Regions from separate parts of the Pseudoalteromonas sp. 2CM39R genome, predicted to be linked through region 1. Evidence: riboswitches for the same ligand, from Rfam matches in the RefSeq annotation. Region 1 holds a riboswitch; each other region holds the start of a gene.
What was found. A riboswitch is a leader RNA that binds a small molecule or an ion and turns the genes downstream of it on or off. The one in region 1 is predicted to bind cobalamin.

Region 1 (8,131 bases):
TTTTAGAAAACGTTGAGAACAGCCAAATGGGTGTTGTGCTTAAACGTATGATGATGCGAGCGGGTAGTGCCGTTGCTGAAAAACTAAATATTCAAGCTTTGGTAACGGGTGAAAGTATAGGTCAGGTGTCTAGCCAAACCTTAGCTAACTTAAGTGTTATTGACCGTGTAACCGAAACGCTGATTTTACGCCCTCTTATCCAACATGATAAGCAAGAGATCATTAATATAGCGCGCCAAATAGGCACTGCAGAAATGGCAGAAACGATGCCTGAATACTGTGGTGTGATCTCTAAAAAGCCGACGGTTAAAGCCAAAATTGAAGTCATTAAAGCAGAAGAAGAGAAGTTTGATTTTGACGTATTAGATACCGTTATTGATAACGCCCGTGTTATGGATGTGCGCGATATCGATGTTGAAGCTAAGCAAGAGCTTAAAGAGGCTGAGTCAGTTACAGAGTTACCAGAGGGAGCGGTTGTTGTTGATATTCGCTCACCTGAGGAAGAAGATGCCGCTCCGCTTGAAATTGATGGTATTGAAGTTATTCATTTACCGTTTTTCCGTTTAGCAACTAAGTTTGGTGATTTACCTAAAGGCAAAGACTATTACTTATATTGCCAAAAAGGGGTAATGAGCCAGTTACAAGCGCTTATTCTTCACGAAGAAGGCTTTACCACTGTAAAAGTCTATCGTCGTTAATGGCTAAATATTTTAAAAGCGCGGATTTATTCCGCGCTTTTTTTTGCCAAAATTTCAGCGAGTAAAGCGTCGTTATACGGGGTCGCAATATTATGTTGCTTGCCTTGTTCACTAATATAACCACAAATTGCCATGATCTCAGTTTGCCTATTATGCAAAACGTCTTGATGCATAGATGAGTAATTCTCTGCGGTTAAACTCATCACCTTATAGGCGCGCTCGAGGGCATCAATAAGCTTAATATTAAGTTTAAGCGCGGTCGCAGTGTGGCACGCTTCAGTTAATAAATTAATAATTGAGCTATTGAACTGTGGCGCACGCAACTGGCCGTTTTTTATATTGTACAGAGCGGTTAATGGGTTTATAGCAATATTAACCAGTAGCTTTTCAAACCGCAGTTGCTCAATATTGTTGCTGACAATTAATTGCGGAATAGTGTGTAATTGTACACTAAGCTGTTGAATATTTTGCATAGCTAGTTGATTACAGCCCCCTAATACACTTTGCCCGTTTCCGGTATGCTGCACAATATTAGGGTTTGATTTGAACCCAGCCATGCTAGTGGTTAAAAAGTACAACGACTGCTGCTTTGTTAACTGTGCATTTAATTGTTCAACATTACCCATGCCATTATGACTCAGTACAATATGGGTATTATTACCAAGATAAGGCTTTACTTGGGCATAGGCTTGTTGCACTGCAAACGCTTTAACTGTGAATAAAACAATGTCAAACTCGGGAGCTTGGGCTAATTGCTGTTGTGAGATGAAAGTAGCGTTAATTTTTTCTGAAGGGGCATCACCACGGCTATAAAAGCGAGTGTTAAGGGTGCCTTTTTTAGTAAGAATATTAACAGTGTGATGTTTCGCTAAGAAATAGCTAAATAACAAGCCAATAGCACCATCACCAACAACAAGTATGTTAGCCATAACGCTTCTTTTTACGTAGTGTTAATAGGGCTTTAGCTAAAAAGTAGCTCGCCGCACCAATAAAGTCGGCAACAAAATCGGCCAGTGATGCTTGTCTGTAAGGGAGGCTATCTTGCATAATTTCTATTGCGGCACCATAGCCGGCTAACAGCAATATTTGTGCATATAAAGGCAGTTTAAAGGCTTTATCCATTATAATGGCAAGTAAAAAGAAAATACCAAAATGCGCCACTTTATCTACATGCGGAAATAAGTTTGCAGCCCCTTTTACCTCTTTAGCAAATAAGAAGGTAAATGCGACAATACTAATTAAAAAAATAGCTTGGTAAACACGCCTCGTCACGAAGAATCCTAAAATCGTATAAAAAAGAAGCCTCAGTATATCAAACTAAATTAGTATCGCACCTGAACAAGATGCAGAAAAATGTAAAGGTTTATCATTTTAACGTTATAATTGCCGCATAAAATTAAGATTAGCTAGTTAGGAGAACATCATGCCTTCATTTGATATTGTATCTGAAGTAGAAATGAACGAAGCACAAAACGCGGTTGATAATGCCAATCGTGAATTAGAGACACGATTTGATTTTAGAGGGGTCGATGCCTCAATTGAATTAAACGATAAAACAATTAAATTAAAAGCTGAAGCAGATGCTCAGGTTATGCAGTTGTTTGATATTTTAGCTGGGAAAGTTTCTAAGCGTGGAATGGACGTTGCGAGCCTAGAACTACAAGATATTTCTCGCGCAGGCAAAAATGTTTTTCGTAACGTTGCACTAAAGCAGGGTATCGAAAAAGATATGGCTAAAAAAGTAGTAAAAGCCATTAAAGATTCTAAAGTAAAAGTGCAAGCGGCTATTCAAGGCGAAGAAGTACGCGTAACGGGTAAAAAGCGTGATGACTTACAAGCTGCTATGCAAGTTGTACGCACTGCCGATTTAGGTCAGCCATTTCAGTTTAAAAACTTCCGCGATTAATTTATTGTTTCGAGCTAGGCACTATAGGCGCTTAGTTCAAAGCAACATGTATTTAGCCAAACACGCTATATTGTTTGGCTTTTTTATTTTTGAATCTATGATAATTACCGAACCCCGAACCCCGAACCCCGAACCCCGAACCCCGAACCCCGAACCCCGAACCCCGAACCCCGAACCCCGAACCCCAAAAATCAAATTGTAGATGTTTAGACGTCCGTTGACATTTTTAAGTAAACAGATAACAATAGCAGCCTATTTTCAAGGTGCTTGCTAAACACTTCAAAGGTGTGATTTTTTTAGTAGGATAATCGGGAAGTTGGTGCGTTTTCATTGATGAAGTCAATCCCAACACTGCCCCCGCAACGGTAAAGTTATGCTGTATTTTATTATGGTAACTGAGTCCGGAGACCGGCCTTGATGTAATCTTACTTACTAACATCTTTGCGGTGGGCAGAGATAGGGAACATCATGATAAATAAAACTGCATTGGGTGTGGCTATTTCGGCGGCACTGTCTTTTTCTGCATCTGCAGAACAAACCATTGAAAGAATAACCGTTACTGCAAATAAATTTGAACAACCTATAAATGATGTATTAGCAAGTGTGGCAGTTATCGACCGCGCTGATATTGAAAAAGCGAATTACCGAGACTTACCTGCAATATTAAATACCATAGCTGGTATTGATATTGTCCGTAACGGCGGATTAGGTCAAAAAGCAGATATATTTGTTCGCGGTGCTAGCGCTAAATATGCCTTAGTATTGGTTGATGGCGTAAGAGTGAGCGATGCAAGCTCAGGTAGTGTATCGCTAACTAATATTCCAGTTAATAGTATCGAGCGTGTTGAAGTTATTAAAGGTGCCAGAGCAGCTATTTATGGCTCTGATGCGGTAGCCGGAGTAATTAATATCATTACCCGTAAAGCCTCAAATAATACGCTTTCGGCTAATTTGGGCAGTCATAGTTACAGTAATTATCAGCTTGCTGGTGGGCTTGCAAAAGAGGCGCTTAGCTTTAATTATAATCTAGGCTATGAAGAGACAGATGGTTTTGATGTTACTGGCAAAGATCCTGTGGCTGAATATACCAAAGATCACGATGATGATGGCTACAAAAATAAAAACATTGGCTTTAATTTAGCGTATGAACTGGCTGAACTAGGTGAGTTGAGCTTACAGTCTCAGTACAGTGAAGGTGAAGCGCAGTATGATAACGCATGGGGTAACGATGCCTACGATTTTGAAAACTATACCGCTAAGCTAGGCTGGAAAAAAGCCTCAGAAGTATATACCCAAAGTACTTCATTGAGTGTATCGCAAGAAGAAAATACTCAAACTGGCACCGATGTTCAGCAAGTGTATAGCACAGAGCGTGTTGAGTTTGAATACCGAGGGCTTTATAGCCTAACGAAAGAGCTTGATTTATCAGGTGGTTTTAATTACTTGTCTGAGGATTTATCAAACTCTTCAGCAACGTCATCAGAAGAAAAACGCGATAATAACGCATTGTTTATAGGCGCGTTTTATAGTCATGAACAATGGTTAGCAAATGCGGTTATCAGAACCGATGATTATGACTTCCATGGCCGCGCAAATACTTACAGTACTGGACTTGGATATAAAGCGAATCAGTATGTAACGGTACGTTTAAATCATGGCACCGCATTTAGGGCGCCGTCTTTAATTAATGCGTTTGTGACTAACAGCCCATACTACCTGCCAAATAATAATATTAAGCCTGAGGAAGCCTTAAACAATGAGTTTGGTGTTACCCTAGAAACTCAATGGGGGCGTTATGATATTGCTCTTTTCGATAACCGTATCAATAATTTAATTAGTAATAATTATGATGCGGACTCAGGTAAATATATTGCAACTAACATAGATAAAGTATCTATGCAGGGGCTGGAAATGTCGGCTGAGTTTTCCGTGTTAGGCTTTGAACACTCTGTTAATTTTAGCTTTTTAGACGCTACAGATGAAAAGACGAATACGGATTTACCACGCAGACCTTCAGAATCGTTTAATTATCAACTCGCCAAATCATGGGGCGATTTTGATGCCAGTTTAGATATGCAGTATCGCTCATCGCGTCCATCAATTGCGTATTATGATTCTGAACTCGCTGGCTATACGGTATTTAATTTAGCAGCCAATTACCAGTTGCTCGATAATTTGTCGTTAGCTGCTCGAATAGAAAACATTACTGATAAGGAATATTTTACTGCGGCAACAGGGTTTGCTGCCAGTGGTGAGCTATTAGGTTATAACAGCGCAGGAAGAACTTTCTTTGTGGGGGCAAATTACCAGTTTTAATTGTCACTTTTAGTTGCCGAAAAAGAAATAGCCCAGCAAATTGCTGGGCTATTTGGTTAGAGCTTTAATGTGTTTTTACTCAGATAAAAACTCGCTAAATTCGGTTTCAAACTTGTGCAATTTAGGTGCAATTAAAATACTACAGTAGCCTTGTTCTGGGTTTTCATTGTAGTAGTCTTGGTGAAAACTTTCAGCAGGGTAAAAAGTGGTTGCTGGGCTTACCTCTGTTACTATAGGCTCGCTAACATGAGTTTGCAGCCCTGCAATAACGGCCTGTGTTTGCAATTGTTGTTGCTGATCATGGTAATACACAACGCTGCGGTATTGAGTGCCTATATCGTTACCTTGGCGGTTTAACTGGGTAGCATCATGCAAAGTAAAAAACATTGCGAGTAGGGTTTCAAAGCTTATTACACTTGAATCAAATTCAACGTTAACCACTTCGGCATGTCCGCTATTGCCTGTGCAAATGGCTTTGTAGGTTGGGTTATCAGTGTGCCCGCCTGTGTAACCAGAACATACACTGAGTACCCCTCTAACACGCCTAAATGCTGCGTCAATACACCAAAAACAGCCGCCGCCGAGTGTTGCTACCTGTGTGGTCGAACTCATAAGTACTTCCTCAATTATATGGTTATATGCACCAAAATAGCGCCGTAACTGCTAATTACGACGCTCAGAGTGACTTAGATCTCTTTAAGTGGTTTTTCAGCTGCTTGTTTATCTAGCTTTTGCTGTAAAAACTCTGGTGATTGCGTGTTACGTGCCAAGGCATAATAAGCGGCTGGTACAACAAACAGAGTCAGTATGGTGGCAACCGTTACGCCGGTAAATACCACCACACCAATTACCATTCTACTTTCCGAGCCAGGCCCTGAGGCGAGTACCAAAGGTACCGCGCTCATAACTGTGGTTAGGGAGGTCATTATAATAGGACGTAAACGCTGGGTAGCGGCTTGTAAAATAGCTTCACTAAATTCCAACCCTTTATCACGTAACTGATTGGTAAATTCAACAATCAGAATACCGTTTTTAGCGCTTAACCCGATGAGCATCACAATACCAATTTGGCTGTATATATTGAGTGTTAAGCCCATACTCCACAGGCCAAACATAGCACCCATTAGCCCAAGTGGAACGGTGAGCATAATAACAAGCGGATGCATAAAGCTTTCAAACTGAGCAGCGAGTACTAAAAAGGTTACGGTCAATGCCAGCACAAACACGTAGGTCATGGCTGAGGCACCTTCATAAAACAATTGTGACTCACCTTTGTAATCAATGGCGCCATCAATGTCATTTTCTTCTGCGGCAATATTGTTTAAAAAGTTTAGTGCTTGTTCTAGCGTATAGCCATCAGCTAAGTTGGCACTTAGAGTAATTGCACGCATACGGTTATAGCGGTTTAAACGCGAGGCGGTGGCTTCTTCTTTCAAGCTTATAAGGCTGTCGAGTGGCACCAATTCATTGCTGCGAGATTTAAGGTAAATATTTGAAATATCAGTAGGGTTTGCAAAGTCTTCTTTAGTTCCCTTTAAAATTACATCGTACTCTTCACCGCGGTCAATAAAAGTGGTTACACGGCGTTGGCCAAGCATGGTTTCAAGTGTACGTCCCACATCTGAGACTGATACGCCTAAATCAGCGGCTTTATTTTTATCAATACTGACTAAAAATTGTGGGAAGGTTTCTTTATAATCATGATCAATGCGCACTAACCCAGGGTTTTTCTCTGCACGTTTAATAATTCTATCGCGCCAATCAGCTAGCTGAGCATAATCATTACCTTGTAAAACAAACTCTATCGGTCGCGATGAACCACCACCGCCAATACCACGGCGCATAATTGCAAAAGCACGTACATCGGTGACCTCTTGCATTTTACCGCTTATTTCATCCATGACTTCCCAGGTTGAACGTTTGCGTTTATCCCAATCCGCCATACCAACAATGGCTACACCACCACTGCCACCCCAGCCTGGAACTCGCACTAAAACTCGGCTTAGTTCGCCAGATTCAGAGTAAGGCATTAAGCGCTCTTCTATCTTTGCCATATTAGCGGCATTATTCTCATAGCTAGCGCCTTCAGGGCCATTCATAAGTACAAAAAAGGTACCACGGTCTTCTTTAGGGGTAAGTTCAGACGGTATTTGTAAAAATAGTGAATAACTAACAAACCCAGCCAAAACTAAGCTCAGCATTAAGCCCCATTTACGAGTCATGTTTGACGCTAAAGCGTTACGGTATCCATTTTCTAATTTAGTAAAAAAGCGATCCATTACTTGGCTAAACTTACTTTCTTTTTCAGAAGCTTTTAACACCTTTGAACACAATGCCGGAGAGAGTGTTAATGCAGTAATACTGGAGAAGAACACGGCTGCACTCACCGCCATTGCAAATTCTGTAAATAGTGCGCCTATTCGTCCTTCCATAAACACCAATGGCACAAACACCGATATAAGCACTAAGGTGGTGGCTATAATTGCAAAGCCTACCTCACGGGCGCCGCGATAAGCTGCTAACAAAGGCGGCTCCCCAAGCTCTATGCGGCGGTGAATATTCTCTAACATTACAATGGCATCATCTACCACTAAGCCTATTGCTAATACCAGTGCCAGTAGAGTTAATAAGTTAATTGAATAACCCATTGCTAATAAAAACATAAAACTACCGACTAAGGCGACCGGTACGGTGACCGCAGGAATAAGTGTGGCGCGAATATTACCTAAAAATATAAAGATAATAAGCACTACTAACCCCATAGAAATTGCTAAAGTTTTATAAACCTCATTAATTGATTCTTTGATAAATACTGAAGAGTCGTAACTGTCTTCTATAGTAGTGCCTTCAGGTAAATTACGTTTTATTTTTTCTAGTTCACTGCGGGCGTTATCAACTACTGTAAGGGTATTTGCTTTGGCTTGTTTAACAATACCCATACCAATCATATTACGGCCATTTCCGCGAAATAAGCTTTCATCATCGGCGGCTTCTAATTTTACGTCAGCCACTTCGCCTAGACGTACTAAATAACCATCTTCACCTCGCTTAATGACAAGGTTTTGAAAATCACGTTGGTTTTTATAGCTGCGTGCAGTGCGCACAGTAAAATCACGGTCTACCGATTCAATTTCACCCGCCGGAAGCTCTACATTTTCACTGCGAAGTGTTTGCTCTATATCACTAGAGGTAATGCCACGAGCTGCCATCG
Region 2 (8,131 bases), on a different contig from region 1:
CTGAAGAAGAAGATGCAAACCCACTAGAGCTTGAAGGTATTGAAGTTGTGCATTTACCTTTCTTCCGCTTAGCGACTAAATTTGGTGACTTACCAAAAGATAAAGAATATTACTTATATTGTGCTAAAGGTGTGATGAGCCAGCTACAAGCGCTGATCTTGCACGAAGAAGGTTTTAGCAACGTAAAAGTGTATCGTCCGTAAGGGATGGTAATAAAAGCGCGACATGTTCGCGCTTTTTTAATGCCTGAAATAATTACGAGAAACGAGAAGCAAGTAACTTTACTCTTTCTCCTTTCCCCTAGTAACTAGCAGCTAATTAACTTTTTATTTTTACCATGCTCAGCATGGCCTGATTATAGGGAGTTTTTACCCCTAACTTAGCGCCTTGCTCGCACACATAACCACAAATTGCATCAATTTCTGATTCTCGATTATGGCTGATGTCTTGCTGCATAGAAGAAAAGTTTTCAGCGGTGGCTGTCATCACAGAATAGGCTTGATCCAGCGCCTCGCTGAGTTTTACTTTAACCCCTTGTTTATTAGCTACCAGGCACGCTTCACTAAGTAAATTGATTATGCGCGTGCTAAATTGCGGTGCACGTAGCTGGCCATTTTTTACGTTATGAATCGCTGTTAACGGGTTAATAGCAATATTCACTAACAGTTTTTGCCATCGCAATGAGTGAATATCATCGCTCACTGAAAAGTGTGGTAAGTAACTAAACTGCTGCTTAAGTTCACCGAGGTTTTCGCTTGCAGCTGTATTACATGCACCTAACACGCTTTCGCCATTACCTGTATGGCTCACACTATAAGGCGCTGTTTTAAAACCAGCTAAACGCGTTGTTAAAAACGCTAACCCTTGCGTGTTTAAAAGCTGGGCATTGAGCTCATCGACATTCCCCATGCCGTTGTGAGAAAGAACGATTTGGCATGCTTTACTGAGGTAAGGTTTTACTTGTCCAAAGGCAGTTTGCACCTGAAATGCTTTTACTGTTATTAACACCAAGTCAAAGGGGGCTGATTGACTTAGCTCTTTGTGATTAATGATACGGGCTTTGATAGGGTGTGATTTACCATTACTCGCTTGATAAAAACGCGTGGTCAGGGTCGGCTTACGGGTCAGTAATGTAATGTCATGTTGCGCAGATAAAAAATGGCTAAACAATAAGCCAATCGCACCGTCGCCAACAATTAAAATGTTAGCCATTACGTTGCTTACTACCTAAATGAAAACCAAGTTTAATGATAAAGTAACTTACAGCACCAATAAAGTCAGCGACAAAATCCCCAACCGAAGCTTGACGGTAAGGCAGCATATCTTGCATAAACTCTATGGCTGCACCATATCCGGCTAACAGTAAAATTTGCACCATAAGTGGCAATTTAAAGGCTTTATCCATCACCATGGCCAGTACAAAGAAAATACCAAAATGCGCCACTTTATCAACGTGTGGAAAGAGGTTGCTCACCCCTTTAATTTCTTTGGCAAATAAAATTGTAAAGCCAATAATGCTGGCTAAAAAGATAACTTGGTAAACACGCCTTGTCACAATAAACCCTAAAAATGCCGAAATTGAATGGCCAGTATATCAAACAATTTTTGCATCGCACCTGAACAAGTTGGATAAAAATAGAAAGAATCTATAAATAAGCGTTATAATTGCCAACCATAAATGAATTTAAAAAAGACTATGTTAGGAGAACCCCATGCCTTCATTTGATATTGTTTCTGAAGTAGAAATGAACGAAGCGCAGAATGCAGTAGATAATGCAAAGCGTGAACTAGAGACGCGTTTTGATTTTCGTGGTGTTGATGCATCAATCGAACTAAGTGACAAAGTAATTAAGTTAAAAGCAGAAGCACCACAACAAGTTATGCAGCTTTTTGATATTCTTGCTGCGAAAATTTCAAAGCGTGGTTTAGATGTATCTAGCCTTGAGCTTAAAGATGAGTCGCGTAGCGGTAAATACGTAATGCGTGACGTTGCTCTTAAGCAAGGTATTGAAAAAGACGTAGCGAAGAAAATCGTTAAGTTAATCAAAGACTCAAAGATCAAAGTACAAGCTGCTATTCAAGGTGAAGAATTACGTGTAACTGGTAAAAAGCGTGATGATTTACAAGAAGCAATGCAAGTTGTTCGTACTGCTGATTTAGGTCAACCATTCCAGTTCAAAAACTTCCGCGATTAATACTCTATGTTTTTAGCTTTAAGCTGTAAGTTTTAAGCTATAAGCCTACAAGTTTCTGAACTTTACAAGGAGCGTATTTTGAGACAAATATTAGGTTACAGAGAAAAAGATATCTTCTAGCTATTTTCAGCTAGAGGATATTTATGTCAGTAAAAAACAAAGCAATAGATCGTAATAAACACGGTAAAATAAACAGAAAATATACAGGCCCACACAGTACTTATTTTTACCAACAAACACCAAGCTGGTGGGTGAAAATGACGATGACCAAGCCAAGAAGACGTTTAAATAAAACTCTTTGTAAGCTTGTGCTGAATGGTGCTGACCCAGAAGGAATTGTTTTTCCGTTAGGAAACTCGAAACCTCATGAGTATTTCTGGTAATCATTGTTTTATAAAAGCCAATCAGCCTCGCTGATTGGCTTTTTTACTTTCGGCTTACAGCTTAAAGCTTAAAACTTTATTTTAGCAGTATAGCCGTCCATTGACTTTCTTCCCCAAAATCATCACAATAACGGCCTATTTTCGAGGTGCTTGCTGTATCTTCAGATACGTTTTATTTCAAAGGGTGAAATAGTCGCAAGATAATCGGGAAGTCGGTGCGTTTTCAGGGAGAAAACAATGCCAACACTGCCCCCGCAACGGTAATGTATATGCCATGCATGTACAGAGTCCGGAGACCGGCCTTGAAGTAACTTACTATTCGCGTGTGCGGTGGGCACAGGCTAGGGGATATCATGCTAAATAAATCTGCGTTAGGCGTAGCGGTTGCTGCTGCGTTGTCTTTTTCTGTATCTGCTGACGAGCAATCAATCGAGCATATCACAGTTACTGCCAATAAATTCGAACAATCAATTAATGATGTATTAGCCAGCGTTACTGTCATTGACCGTGCTGATATTGAAGCAAGCTATGTTCGTGACTTACCAAGCTTACTGGCCACCCAAGCAGGCTTTCAAATTAATGCCAATGGTGGTTTTGGGCAAAGCTCAGGTGTGTCATTACGTGGTGCAAGTTCTCGTCATACACTTATTTTAATTGATGGTGTACGCACCGGCTCTGCAACACTTGGCTATAAAAGTATTAGCAATATTCCTTTAAACAGTATTGAGCGTGTTGAAGTAATTAAAGGCTCACGTGCTGCTGTATATGGTTCTGATGCGCTAGCTGGTGTGATTAATATCATTACGCGTAAAGCACAAAATACGACCTTAGATGTTACTTTTGGCTCAGACTCTTACCAAGAGTACCAAGTAGCGACAGGTGGCCAGTTTGCGGGTGTTGATGTTGCAGTTAATGCTGGTTATGAAAAAACAGATGGATTTGATGTTCTGCAAGGCTTAGCCCCAGATGAAGACGGCTACGAGAACAAAAACCTTGGCTTTAATCTAGGTTATCAAAATGAGCAGTTAGGTGAGTTTTTAGCGCAAGCACAATACTCAGAAGGCGAAGCAAAATACGATAGCGCTTATAGCCCTGCAGACAGCACTGTAGAAAAAGGTGAATTCGAAAATTACCAAGCTTCACTAGGTTGGAAAAAAGCTTTCGAAAAACACAGCCATGCCATTGATATTGCAATATCAAGTGATAGTTCAGATGACTCACGTATTGATTACACAGGCGCAACGGTGGTCGATAAGTTTGAAACTGAGCGTGAGCAAATCGATTACAATGGCCAATACTTTTTCAATCAAGCTCTGACTCTTAGTGGCGGTTTGAATTGGTATAAAGATGAAGTGAACACTAACTCTGGTACTTACTTAAAAGACAGCCGTGAAGTATTCGCTGCGTTTGTTGGCGCTTATTATGACGACGAACAAGTGCTGGCAAACCTAACCGTTCGCCAAGATGATGATCAGCAGTTTGATGATGAAACAACTTACACCGCAGCTGTTGGCTATCACTTAAATGACATCGCTACATTCCGCGTAAGTCAAAGTACGGGTTTTAAATCTCCAACATTTAATGACTTATATTACCCAGGCTCAGGTAACCCAGAGTTAAATCCTGAAACATCAGATAACCAAGAGCTTGGTTTATCACTCAATGTGAATGATATCAGCTTAGATATTGCGATTTTCCGCAGCGAAATCGACAACAAAATCGCTTGGGCACCAAATGCATCAGGGCAGTGGATCCCAACCAATATAAACGAAGCTCGCCACGAGGGTGTTGAGTTTAGCTTTAAAAACCAAGTATTTGGCTTTGATCACAGCTTTAACTTTACCTATCTTTCAGCGGAAGATACTGAGACAGGTCAGTCACTAACCTATGTGTCAAATCACAGTGTGAATTGGTCATTAAACAAAGCATGGGGGGATTTTGATGCCGGTATCGATATGCAATACCGTGGTGACCGTGATGGCAAGTTAACGCACTTACCTTCGTATACGTTATGGAATTTAGTAGGTCACTACCAAGCAACTGACAACTTAACTGTGTCACTACGTGTAGAAAACCTATTCGATAAAGAGTACAACGCCGTTGATGCCTATGGTACAGATCTAGATGGTGATTACATCAACGACGAATTTTATTACTACAACACGGCCGAGCGTCGCCTGTTTGTAGGTGCCCGCTATCAGTTCTAATAACCACTAAGGTCTGCTGAGTTGTTTACTTATAGCGAGTAGTTGACATTAATTTGCCCGTTGATGTCATTAGTCTTAAGTTAAAACAAGCTCAGCGTTATTATTAGTTCTGCGTCTAAAAGCTCGCTACCTACTTAGCGGGCTTTTTTCATTTTAGTTTATCTGCGTAATACTGTTCGAACTTTGCAAGCTTAGGGGCAATCAGAATACTGCAATAACCTTGATTTGGGTTTTCATTGTAATAGTCTTGATGGTACTGCTCTGCAGGGTAAAAGTTTGTAAGCGGGCTAAGCTCGGTGACAATCGGCTCACGAATTTGCTTTTGTAAGGCATCAATCATGGCTTGAGATTCTGCTTTTTGCTTTTCATCATGATAGTAAATAACACTTCGATACTGGGTGCCGACATCATTACCTTGGCGGTTTAATTGTGTGGCATCGTGTAAAGTGAAGAACATTTCAAGTAGGGTGTTATAGCTCACGATACTGCTATCAAAATCAAGCTGAACCACCTCAGCGTGACCCGTTAAGCCGGTACAGATTTGTTGATAACTAGGGTTTTCAATCTCACCGCCAGCATAGCCAGAACTGACATTAAGCACGCCTTTTACGCGTCTAAATGCGGCATCAATACACCAAAAGCAGCCGCCGCCAAAAGTGGCGATTTGTATGTTGTTATCCATATTTCACTCCCTTACCGTTTTGCTGACTATAGCCGAAAAAACAAAACGCCGTAAAGACGGCGTTTTGTTAAAGCTCAAGCTCGTTTAAATTTCTTCTAACGGCTTGTCTTTTGCTTGTTGTTCTAACTTGCTCTGTAAGTACTCAGGCGACTGGGTATTTCGGGCAAGTGCGCTGTATGCTGCAGGTACTACGAACAAGGTTAGTAAGGTTGCAACAATAACACCTGTAAATACCACCACACCAATTACCATGCGACTTTCTGCACCTGGGCCACTTGCAAGAACTAGCGGTACCGAGCTCATCACTGTGGTTAGTGAGGTCATAATAATTGGGCGTAAACGTTGTGTCGCAGCTTGGCTAATCGCTTCGTTAAACTCAACGCCTTTATCGCGCAGCTGGTTTGCAAACTCAACAATCAAGATACCGTTTTTCGCACTTAAACCTATCAGCATTACGATACCAATTTGGCTGTAAATATTCAGAGTAAGTCCGGTGTACCACAAGCCAAATAGTGCACCCACTAAACCAAGTGGCACAGTAAGCATGATCACAAATGGGTGAATAAAGCTTTCAAACTGTGCTGCGAGTACTAAGAAGGTAACAGTCAGTGCCAGAATGAATACATAGGTCATTGCAGATGCGCCTTCATAGAACAGCTGAGATTCACCCTTGTAGTCAATTGCGCCGTCGATGTCGTTTTCTTCTGCTGCCACTTGATTTAAGAAGTTAAGCGCTTCTTCTAGGGTATAACCATCTGCTAAGTTCGCACTTAAAGTAATTGCGCGCATACGGTTATAACGGTTTAAACGCGATGCGGTGGCTTCTTCTTTTAAGCTAATTAAGCTATCTAGCGGCACTAATTCACCACTGCGTGATTTTAAATAGATATTTGAGATATCAGTCGGATTAGCAAAGTCTTCTTTGGTGCCTTTTAAAATCACATCGTATTCTTCACCACGGTCGATAAAGGTCGTTACGCGGCGTTGCCCTAACATGGTTTCTAGCGTGCGGCCTACATCCGATACAGAAACCCCTAAATCAGCGGCTTTGTTTTTATCAATGTTGATTAAAAACTGCGGGAATGTTTCTTTGTAATCGTGGTCGATTCTTACCAAGCCTGGATTTTTCTCAGCACGCTCAATAATACGGTCTCGCCAATCGGCTAGTTGGTCGTAATCGTTACCTTGCAGTACAAATTCAATCGGGCGAGATGAACCACCGCCACCAATACCACGGCGCATAATGGCAAACGCACGCACATCGGTCACTTCAGTCATTTTACCGCTGATTTCATCCATTACTTCCCATGTAGAGCGCTTACGTTTATCCCAGTCGGCCATACCAATAATAGCAACACCACCTTGGCCGCCCCAGCCTGGTACACGAACAAGCACTCGGCTCAATTCACCAGACTCAGAGTAAGGCATTAAACGTTCTTCAATTTTAGCCATGTTTGCAGCGTTATTTTCATAACTCGCTCCCTCAGGGCCACTCATCATGATAAAGAAAGTACCGCGGTCTTCTTTTGGCGTAAGCTCTGAAGGCACTTTTTGAAACAGCATAAAGCTGGCAACACCAGCCAAAATCATAGTCAGTAGCAAGCTCCATTTACGGCTCATATTTGAAGTCAGAGAGTTACGATAGGCATTTTCGATTTTGTTAAAGGTTCTATCCATCCACTGGCTAAACTTGCTTTCTTTTTCTGAAGCTTTTAATACTTTTGAGCAGAGCGCCGGAGATAGGGTTAATGCGGTAATACTCGAGAAGAACACTGCGGCGCTTACTGCCATCGCAAATTCTGTGAATAGGGCACCAATACGGCCATCCATAAACACTAGCGGCACGAACACCGCAATCAGTACGAGTGTGGTGGCAATAATCGCAAAGCCAACTTCACGGGCACCACGAAATGCTGCCAGTAGTGGTGGTTCACCCAGCTCTATACGGCGGTGAATATTCTCAAGCATTACAATCGCATCATCTACTACTAAACCGATAGCAAGCACGAGTGCCAGAAGAGTTAACAAGTTGATTGAGTAACCCATAGCCAGCAAGAACATAAAGCTGCCCACTAAGGCCACTGGTACGGTTACAGCAGGCACTAGGGTTGCGCGGATATTGCCTAAAAATAGGTAAATAACCAAGACAACTAGCGCCATTGAAATCCCAAGGGTTCTGTATACTTCATCAATAGACTCTTTGATGAAAATAGATGAGTCATAGCTGTCTTGAATGGTGGTGCCTTCTGGCAGGTTACGCTTAATTTTTTCAAGCTCTGCGCGGGCATTATCAACCACGGTTAGGGTATTGGCTTTGGCTTGCTTGACGATACCCAAACCAATCATATTACGGCCATTACCTCGGAATAAGCTTTCGTCGTCAGCAGCTTCTAAGTGAACATCAGCCACTTCACCTAAACGTACTAAATAGCCGTCATCGCCACGTTTGATTACTAGGTTTCGAAAGTCTCGCTGATCTTTATAACTACGCGCGGTACGTACTGTAAAATCACGGTCGATAGATTCGATTTCACCGGCAGGTAATTCAACGTTTTCAGTGCGTAAGGTGTTTTCAATATCGCTACTAGTAATACCGCGTGCTGCCATCGCTTTACGGTTTAACCAGATTTTCATTGCGTATTTACGCTCGCCACCAACGCGTAC
Region 3 (8,131 bases), on a different contig from region 1:
TACATGTGTAAAGCGTTGCTTTAATTCATTTAATCTAAAATAGTGAGGTCTAAAGTCATGTCCCCAATGAGAAACACAGTGTGCTTCATCAATAGCAAACAAACTGACATGTAAATGCGATAAGCGCTCTAAAAATTCTCTTTGTAGTACTTTCTCTGGGGCAACATAAAGTAATTTTATTAGCCCCTGATGCAACTGCTGATAGACTAACTGCTGTTCTTCACGGGCTAAGCTGTTATTTATATAAGCGGCTTTTACGCCTAGAGCTTGTAACTGAGTTACTTGATCTTGCATTAAAGAAATGAGCGGAGAGATAACAATGGTTACCCCCTCTAATACTAGTGCGGGTATTTGGTAACACACCGATTTACCACCACCGGTAGGCAATAATACTAACGAGTCTTGGCCGTTAATCGCAGCATCGATTACTGCACTTTGACCGTCGCGAAATTCGCTGTAACCAAACACTTGTTTGAGTACAGTTTCAGGTTTACGCACCAGCGTATTTGGAGAGGGAGTTAGTGTATTCATCGGCGCTATTTTAGTGGTTTTTTATCAGGATGTCTTTAGCTTTCATTATTTGGTGTAAACATCGGTAATGATAATCGAGGAGGTTACAACAGCTTTAAGTTGTGCTTTACTCATCGTACCACCTTAAAACATAGAGAATAATAATGAATAAAGAAATGTTGATTGAACAAGTTGGGGCGTTGTTTGTTAATAATATGCCTTTTAACCAATTTTTAAAAATAGCGGTAGAGTCACTTAGTACTGAACAAGCTAAAATCTCCTTTCCTTGGCAAGATGTATTAATAGGCAACCCCGCGCAAAAAATTCTCCATGGCGGAGTTATTTCGGCGGTACTTGATAATGTCGGTGGAATGCTTGCTGCTGCCAGTGTGATCGGAAAACTAGACGATGCAGATTTACCCAGTGTACATAAAAGGCTAGCCACACTGGGGACTATAGATTTACGCACCGACTATTTACGCCCAGGCAAAGGCGAGATTTTTATTGCTAGCGCTAAGCTGATTCGCTCAGGAAATAAAGTATGTGTGTGCCGAATGGAGTTACACAATGAGCAGTCAGTACAAATTGCTTTTGGAACGGGCACGTATTTAGTTGGCTAAAAAGTGAGAGGGGGGTAAACTGACGGCCTTTTAAATCACCAAGTGGTTACTATGTCGATTGATACCGAGCAGCGAAAGGGCGCTATTTTTGCCTGCCTCGCTTTTTTTATGTGGGGCCTCGCACCCATTTATTTTAAGATGATCCAACATGTGTCAGCATTTGAAATTTTAATGCACCGTGTTATTTGGTCAGTGGTGTTTCTTATTGTGGTGGTGAGTGTGCTCAGCTACTGGGATAAAATTAAACGCATTTTAATCCAACCTAAACTTATTTTGATGTTAGTTGTTACCTCGACCTTACTAGGGTTTAACTGGGGATTGTTTATTTGGGCCATCAATAACAATCACATGTTGGATGCCAGCCTAGGTTACTACATTAATCCTCTATTAAATGTGTTGCTTGGTATGGTGTTTTTAAACGAGCGATTACGTAAGTTGCAAGGTGCTGCTGTTGCTTTAGCTTTTACAGGCGTGCTGTTACAGCTAATTAGTTTTGGCTCATTCCCCGTGGTAGCGTTTTCATTAGCAACATCTTTCGCACTATATGGCCTATTACGTAAAAAGCTACAAGTTGATGCTCTGCCTGGGATTTTAATTGAGGCATTAATATTGTTACCCGTGGCGCTTACCTATTGGTGGCTAATGGTACCGACTGAAACGTCAAATTTACCAGGGAATGATTGGCTAACCAATGTATTATTGGTGAGCGCGGGCATAGTAACTACGCTGCCACTGCTGTGTTTTACCGGCGCGGCTAAGCGTTTGCAATATACAACGTTAGGGTTTTTTCAGTATATAGGGCCTAGCCTAATGTTTATTTTAGCGGTGGTATTTTATGGTGAGGTGTTTGATGCTGAGCGCGTAATTACCTTTGCGTGTATTTGGAGTGCATTGGCTATTTTTAGTTGGGACTCATACCATCAATCGCGAAAACGCAGAAAAGCGGCCATTGTAGCCTCTGGTGTGGTTTAAAAACTAAACCACTTTATTACGACCCGACTCTTTTGCTTTGTAGAGCTTTAAGTCGGCTTGTTTTAATAGTTCGTCAATTTGATAGGTTTCACTGTGGCTGAAGCCTATCGATAACGTAAACTTGATGTTTGCTTGACTGAATTCATGACTGTTAAGCTCAATAAAAAGCCTGAAGCTCTCTAGTCGTTTTAGCGCTTCCTGTTCGGTTAGCTCAGTAAAAAATACCGCGAATTCTTCTCCGCCTAAACGGGCAACCAATTGGTTTTCAAAATATTTATTAAAGCATATCGCAAGCCCTTTAAGCACTTCATCTCCGGCATCATGGCCATAGGTATCATTAATAGCTTTAAAATGGTCAATATCAAGCATAGCTAACATGGCTGGTGCTTTTGCTTTTTTAAACTGCTTTAATGACTTATTAGCCTCTTCAAAAAAGTAACGGCGATTAGGGAGTTTAGTTAAATAGTCAGTATTGGCTTGGCGCTTTATAGTTTCGATATGCTCTAGCATATCGACGTTTTGGCTTAACCGGCAGTAAAATTCTTCACTATTAAAAGGTTTATACAAGTAGTCATTTGCCCCATTTTTTAAAAATAAGGCAGACAAATTAGACGATGTAGCGCCTGAGATACCAATAATAGCTTTTTCGTCATTACTATAAATGCGCCTAATTTCATTACATAGCTCAATACCGCCCATGTTAGGCATTTCTTTATCTGTGATGATCACAGAGATGTCAGGGGTGTTTTCAAGCTCTTTAAGCGCCTCTAGGCCATCGGCTGCTTGAAAGATTTGATATTTATGACGTGTTAATAAATTACAAATATATTGGCGTGTTGAAGCTGAATCATCAACAACCAGTACTTTTACCTGCTTATTTCGAGGTAGGCGATAAAGCTGCTTTTCTAAATATTCGTAAGCTTGTTTATTGCCTTTGATAATGTAATCAATAATAGGGTATTTTTCGACGGTATCGCGAGTTTGATTATCGATATTGCCTGTCATAACTATGGTAGGAATATCTGCTGCAACGGTGCAGGGAACCGCTTCCCCTTGTGGGGCATCAGGTAATATAAAGTCTACCACTGCGCAAAAGTAAGCATGTTTACTTATCAGCTCTTTAGTCTCAGCCAGCGACTGAGCAATATCAACCTCGTAGCCCGCTTTTTGCGCGATATGCTTTTGCACTCGCGCAATAGTAGGGGTGTCTTCAATAATAAGTATTCTGTGCGTCACGTAACAGCCTTGTTTAAATTTTGCAAAAGTGTTTGCTTATACAAGTTGTAACTGCTAAAACGCCAAAAAGCAACTATTGTAATGACTTATAGATTGTCAGCCTCAGAATAATAATCTTGGCTGATTGGTGTTGGCCCTGAAATTTTTGAGCGACCAAATAATGTATGAAATTTTGTTTTGCAGGTTGTTAGCTTTAAGTATTTAACCCATGCTCGCTCAATGGGGTTACTTGGCTCTATGATGCCACTTATTGCATTTACAAATTGTTGTTGATATTCGTTTTGCGGCTCAACTGTTTTGTTATACAAACTTTTTAAAACAACACCGTGCTGTTCTAAAATACTTGCCTCTAACAAGGTAAAGTGTCCGCTGCGGCTAAATCCGCGTGGAAAGTTTTGATCATCATAAAACTGACGTTGACTAACAAATGCTTGACGAAGTAGTGAAATATCATTGCTCATAGCTGTACCCTCATACCAATTATTAGCTGGAGTATGGGTCATAATCGCTATTTTTTTAAACAAAAAATTTTTATCGTGAGGATAAAAAATTGGACATAGATTTATTAAAAACATTTGTTGAAGTGGTGCGTACTCGCCATTTTGGTAAAGCGGCAGAAAACCTATACATAACGCAGTCTGCAGTGAGTTTTCGAATTCGTCAATTAGAGCAGGGCTTAGGCGTAAATTTATTTATTCGCCAGCGCAATAATATTCAACTAACGGCTCCGGGTGAGCGCTTGTTGCCGCATGCACAAATGATTATTACTGGAATGCAAAGGGCCAAAGTGGATGTTGCACTTGCAGATAATATGCATAAGCAAATCAGCTTGGCTGGGACTCCTAATATTTGGGATGCGTTTTTACAGTTTGGTATTACAAATATAGTATCGGCTATGCCCGGTGTATCTTTGGTGGCAGAGGTAAAAGCACAACAAGAGAGTACTCGATTACTATTAGAGCGCACCCTTGATCTAGCCATTTTATTTGATCCACCAAAAGTAGACGAACTCGTTGTTGAACGAATTTGTGAACTACCTATTATTCCGGTTAGTGGCTACGATACCGCAACAGGCGATAACTTTTTTGATAATCAATATGTTTATGTTGATTGGGGAACTACGTTTTCTCTTTGGCATGCGCGTCAGTTTACCGGTAAAACGCCGCCTTATTTTAGAACCAGTACCGGACGTATAGCGCTTGATTTAATACTGCAATGTGGCGGCAGTGCGTTTATTCCACAGGTATTAGTTAAAGACCATTTAGAAAAAGGCGAACTTTTTCATGTAAAAGGGGTAGAAAATACGTCAAGAGATGTATTTGTTGCCTATCATAGAGATAACGAACAGAAAGAGTTAATAGAAACTCTGGTTAATTTGCTGTCGCAAATGACACCGAGTTTACTGAAACAAAGTAAGTAGTCGTTAGACGGTATATTTTAGATGTTATTTTGATTTCAGATTTAATGCAGTTTTATTAACTTAAAAAGACAAAAATATGTCCTTTGTAATATTTTTGTCATTTAGCGGTGACACACTGCTGCTGTTTTAAAAATTAGTCTATTGTGTTTATCGAGGAAATAACATGAAATTTGCAAAATCGAGCCTATGCCTAGCCTTACTTAGTGGTTTATCTTTTAATGCGCTTGCAGAAGTAGACATTTACGGTAAAGCGAATGTAACCGTTCAATCATCTGATGATGGAGAAGGGTCGTTTACTGAAATTAAAAGTAATGCATCTCGTTTCGGACTTAAGGGGTCTGAAAAAATTTCAGACGGTTTAGAAGCTGTTTATAAGTTTGAGTTTCAGGTTGATGTGTCGGACGCTGACTCAAAAGGCGATAAAGATAATATTTCAGCGCGTAATCAATATGTAGGTTTTAAAGGTTCATTTGGTCAGGTAGTAATAGGCCGTAACGATACCGCGCTAAAGCAGGCGCAAGGTAAACTTGATTTATTTAATGACCTTGAAGGTGATATTAAAAATACGTTTAAAGGTGAAAACCGTTTAGGTAACTCAGTATCTTACGCTTCAAACTCATATGAAGGCTTTAAAGTGTTAGCTTCATTTATTGCAGAAGACGATAAAGATGCCAAAAATGGTTACTCAGTGGCATTAACTTACGGCGATGCAGGTCTTAAAAAGAGCGCTGTATATGCTGCTGTTGCTGCTGATAGTGAAGTAAATGGTTACGACGTAGTACGTGCAACAGTTCAAGGTAAAATTGAAGACTTTAGACTTGGCGCAATGTACCAAACACAAGAAAAAGTAGACGGTAGCGCTGAGGCTGACGGTTACTTATTGAATGCAGCTTACCTAATGGGTAGCAACACTTTTAAAGTGCAATATCAAACAATGGATTTTGATGACAGCGATGATAAAAGCGCAGTATCGGTAGGTGTTGATCACAAGCTAAACAAAAACCTTAAGGTATTTGGCTTTTACTCAAGTTTTGATATGGACAACAACGTTGACCAAGATTACCTAGGTTTAGGTATGGAATATAAGTTTTAACTAATACTTAGTTAAAACACTCCCTTTTAACCGCACTCAGCTGAGTGCGGTTTTTTTTGCTTTAAATTATTTACTTATCTGCGCATAATAGCCAAGCATTTGGAATGAGGTGAAACTCCTCAACTATACCCGTAACTGTGAACAGTTTTACTGTAAGTCAGATACAAGTGCCTTAAAACTTCATATAACGAGCGGGTTAACTCATTTTCTTTTTGGTACTTGTGGTACTGAGTGTGGGTTTTCTCTGCCTAGGATAATTTTTTGCACACTCAAACCGCTAAAAAAACTGCACTTCTAACCGTTAATAATGTCTCTTGGCGAGTGGGTAACACCTTAATCCTTGAGCATATTAATGTGAGTATTGAGCGTGGCAAGTTTGTTGGCTTAATTGGTCCTAATGGTGCGGGAAAATCGAGTTTACTGCGGTGCTTGTATCGATTTAATCAGCCGTCAGCGGGAGAGGTTAAATTTAATAACACCGATATTTGGCAACTAAAAAGCGAAGACTACGCCAAGCAAGTTGCCGTTGTGCTCCAAGAAACACCGTCGCAATTTAACCTCTCGTTATTCGATGTTGTGGCTCTAGGGCTTACGCCACATAAAACGTTATTCAGTTCGACCACCCAAGCAGATAAACAAAAAATAGCTCAGGCTATTAGCCATGTGGGGCTTGAATCTCATAGTACTCAATTATTTGATTCGCTATCTGGCGGTGAAAAGCAACGAGCCTTTATTGCCCGCGCTATTGTGCAGCAACCGCAACTTCTTATTATGGATGAACCAACTAGTCACCTTGATGTGAAATATCAAATTCAACTGATGGAGCTGGCTAAATCTCTAGGGATCACGGTATTTGCGTCATTTCATGACTTAAATTTAGCTGCTGCTATGTGTGATGAGTTAGTGGTTATTAAAAATGGAAAAGTTGTTGATGCAGGTAAGCCAAATAAAGTGGTCACTGAGCAGATGCTGGATGAGGTGTTTGGCGTTTGTGCACAAGTGAGCACTCACCCTCAAGTAGCTGCTTCGGGTGAGGCTATTCCTCATATTACTTATTATTATGGATACCAATAATATGACGGTTTTTTCTAACCATACCGTTGCATTAATCGCTGCGCTACTATGCGCACTATTAAGTTTATTTATTGCACTGAGTTTTGGTGCGGCACCCACGTCGCTCGCAGATGTTTATCAAAGCTTAACCTTTTCAAACGAGGCTTCATTTACCAGCCGTATTATTATTGAATTAAGAATGCCACGTACTTTACTGGCTTTTTTAGCTGGGAGTGGCTTAGCGATTGCAGGTTTAATACTACAAACAGTCACCCGTAACCCCTTAGCAGATCCTTATTTATTTGGTATTTCGTCCGGCGCTTCATTAGGTGTGGTTATACTAATGTCTTTTGTGGGAGCTGGGGCGGGTATTGCGCTATCTGGGGCGGCATTAACCGGTAGTTTAGTGGCGATGGGATTATTAATTTTAATTGCTGGCAGCCAGCGTAATGCCCAAGTTGAATCGATGTTATTGGCGGGGGTAGCCCTATCATTTTTATTTAGTGCTTTTACTAGTTTGCTACTTTATTGGAGCGATCCACAAGCGGTCGCGGCTATTTTATTTTGGACTTTAGGTAGTTTTGCTAAAGCACAGTGGCAGTCGCTGCTGCTACCTGTCTTAGTCATTATAGTCTGTACAATAATCATGTTGGGTTTTAGGCGTCAGCTTAACGCCATGTTGTTAGGCGATGAAAGTGCGACAACGCTTGGCGTAAGAGTACATCGTTTTAGAATTTTAATGCTTATTTTAAGTTCGTTGATCACGGCCGTGTTAGTTGCCAACTGTGGTGGTATTGGTTTTGTTGGCTTGATGGTGCCACACATAGTGCGCTTTTTTATCTCTCAAGGTAGCCGCGTTGGATTATTAATGACCGGATTAGTCGGGGGAATATTTATGGTGTGGGTCGATGTGCTCGCTCGCTCACTATTAAGTAATCAAGAGTTGCCAATCGGAGTGATCACGGCGGCTATCGGCAGTCTATTCTTTTTAAGTATATTGTATTTTCGTAAGCGTCAGCTGGTGGTTCAATAATGAAAACACTAATGGTACAAGGCACTACCTCAGATGCAGGTAAAAGTACCCTGGTTGCAGCACTTTGCAGAGTGTTTGCTAATCAAGGTGTTAATGTTGCGCCGTTTAAACCGCAAAATATGGCGCTTAATAGTGCCGTAACTCATGATGGCGGTGAAATTGGTAGAGCACAAGCATTACAAGCCGTTGCGGCA

Region 2: another riboswitch for cobalamin. It lies ahead of MTF66_RS20995 (TonB-dependent receptor domain-containing protein); the one in region 1 lies ahead of MTF66_RS16665 (TonB-dependent receptor domain-containing protein).
Region 3: another riboswitch for cobalamin. It lies ahead of MTF66_RS23590 (ABC transporter ATP-binding protein); the one in region 1 lies ahead of MTF66_RS16665 (TonB-dependent receptor domain-containing protein).

The regions. Positions count from the first base shown of each region.
Region 1 covers NZ_JALNTM010000007.1:57,947-66,077, forward strand. The annotation lists gene thiI (tRNA uracil 4-sulfurtransferase ThiI) at 1-698, shown strand, start outside; gene MTF66_RS16650 (ketopantoate reductase family protein) at 725-1,627, opposite strand; gene MTF66_RS16655 (VanZ family protein) at 1,620-1,970, opposite strand; gene MTF66_RS16660 (YajQ family cyclic di-GMP-binding protein) at 2,122-2,604, shown strand; cobalamin riboswitch at 2,871-3,036, shown strand; gene MTF66_RS16665 (TonB-dependent receptor domain-containing protein) at 3,073-4,920, shown strand; gene msrA (peptide-methionine (S)-S-oxide reductase MsrA) at 4,996-5,532, opposite strand; gene MTF66_RS16675 (efflux RND transporter permease subunit) at 5,607-8,131, opposite strand, start outside.
Region 2 covers NZ_JALNTM010000009.1:279,567-287,697, forward strand. The annotation lists gene thiI (tRNA uracil 4-sulfurtransferase ThiI) at 1-203, shown strand, start outside; gene MTF66_RS20975 (ketopantoate reductase family protein) at 319-1,212, opposite strand; gene MTF66_RS20980 (VanZ family protein) at 1,205-1,555, opposite strand; gene MTF66_RS20985 (YajQ family cyclic di-GMP-binding protein) at 1,713-2,195, shown strand; gene MTF66_RS20990 (hypothetical protein) at 2,339-2,578, shown strand; cobalamin riboswitch at 2,744-2,898, shown strand; gene MTF66_RS20995 (TonB-dependent receptor domain-containing protein) at 2,932-4,785, shown strand; gene msrA (peptide-methionine (S)-S-oxide reductase MsrA) at 4,934-5,467, opposite strand; gene MTF66_RS21005 (efflux RND transporter permease subunit) at 5,552-8,131, opposite strand, start outside.
Region 3 covers NZ_JALNTM010000011.1:246,596-254,726, forward strand. The annotation lists gene recQ (DNA helicase RecQ) at 1-531, opposite strand, end outside; gene MTF66_RS23560 (thioesterase family protein) at 675-1,130, shown strand; gene rarD (EamA family transporter RarD) at 1,182-2,102, shown strand; gene MTF66_RS23570 (response regulator) at 2,106-3,338, opposite strand; gene MTF66_RS23575 (DUF413 domain-containing protein) at 3,425-3,799, opposite strand; gene MTF66_RS23580 (LysR family transcriptional regulator) at 3,889-4,758, shown strand; gene MTF66_RS23585 (porin) at 4,922-5,851, shown strand; cobalamin riboswitch at 5,909-6,039, shown strand; gene MTF66_RS23590 (ABC transporter ATP-binding protein) at 6,113-6,925, shown strand; gene MTF66_RS23595 (iron ABC transporter permease) at 6,927-7,937, shown strand; gene MTF66_RS23600 (cobyric acid synthase) at 7,937-8,131, shown strand, end outside.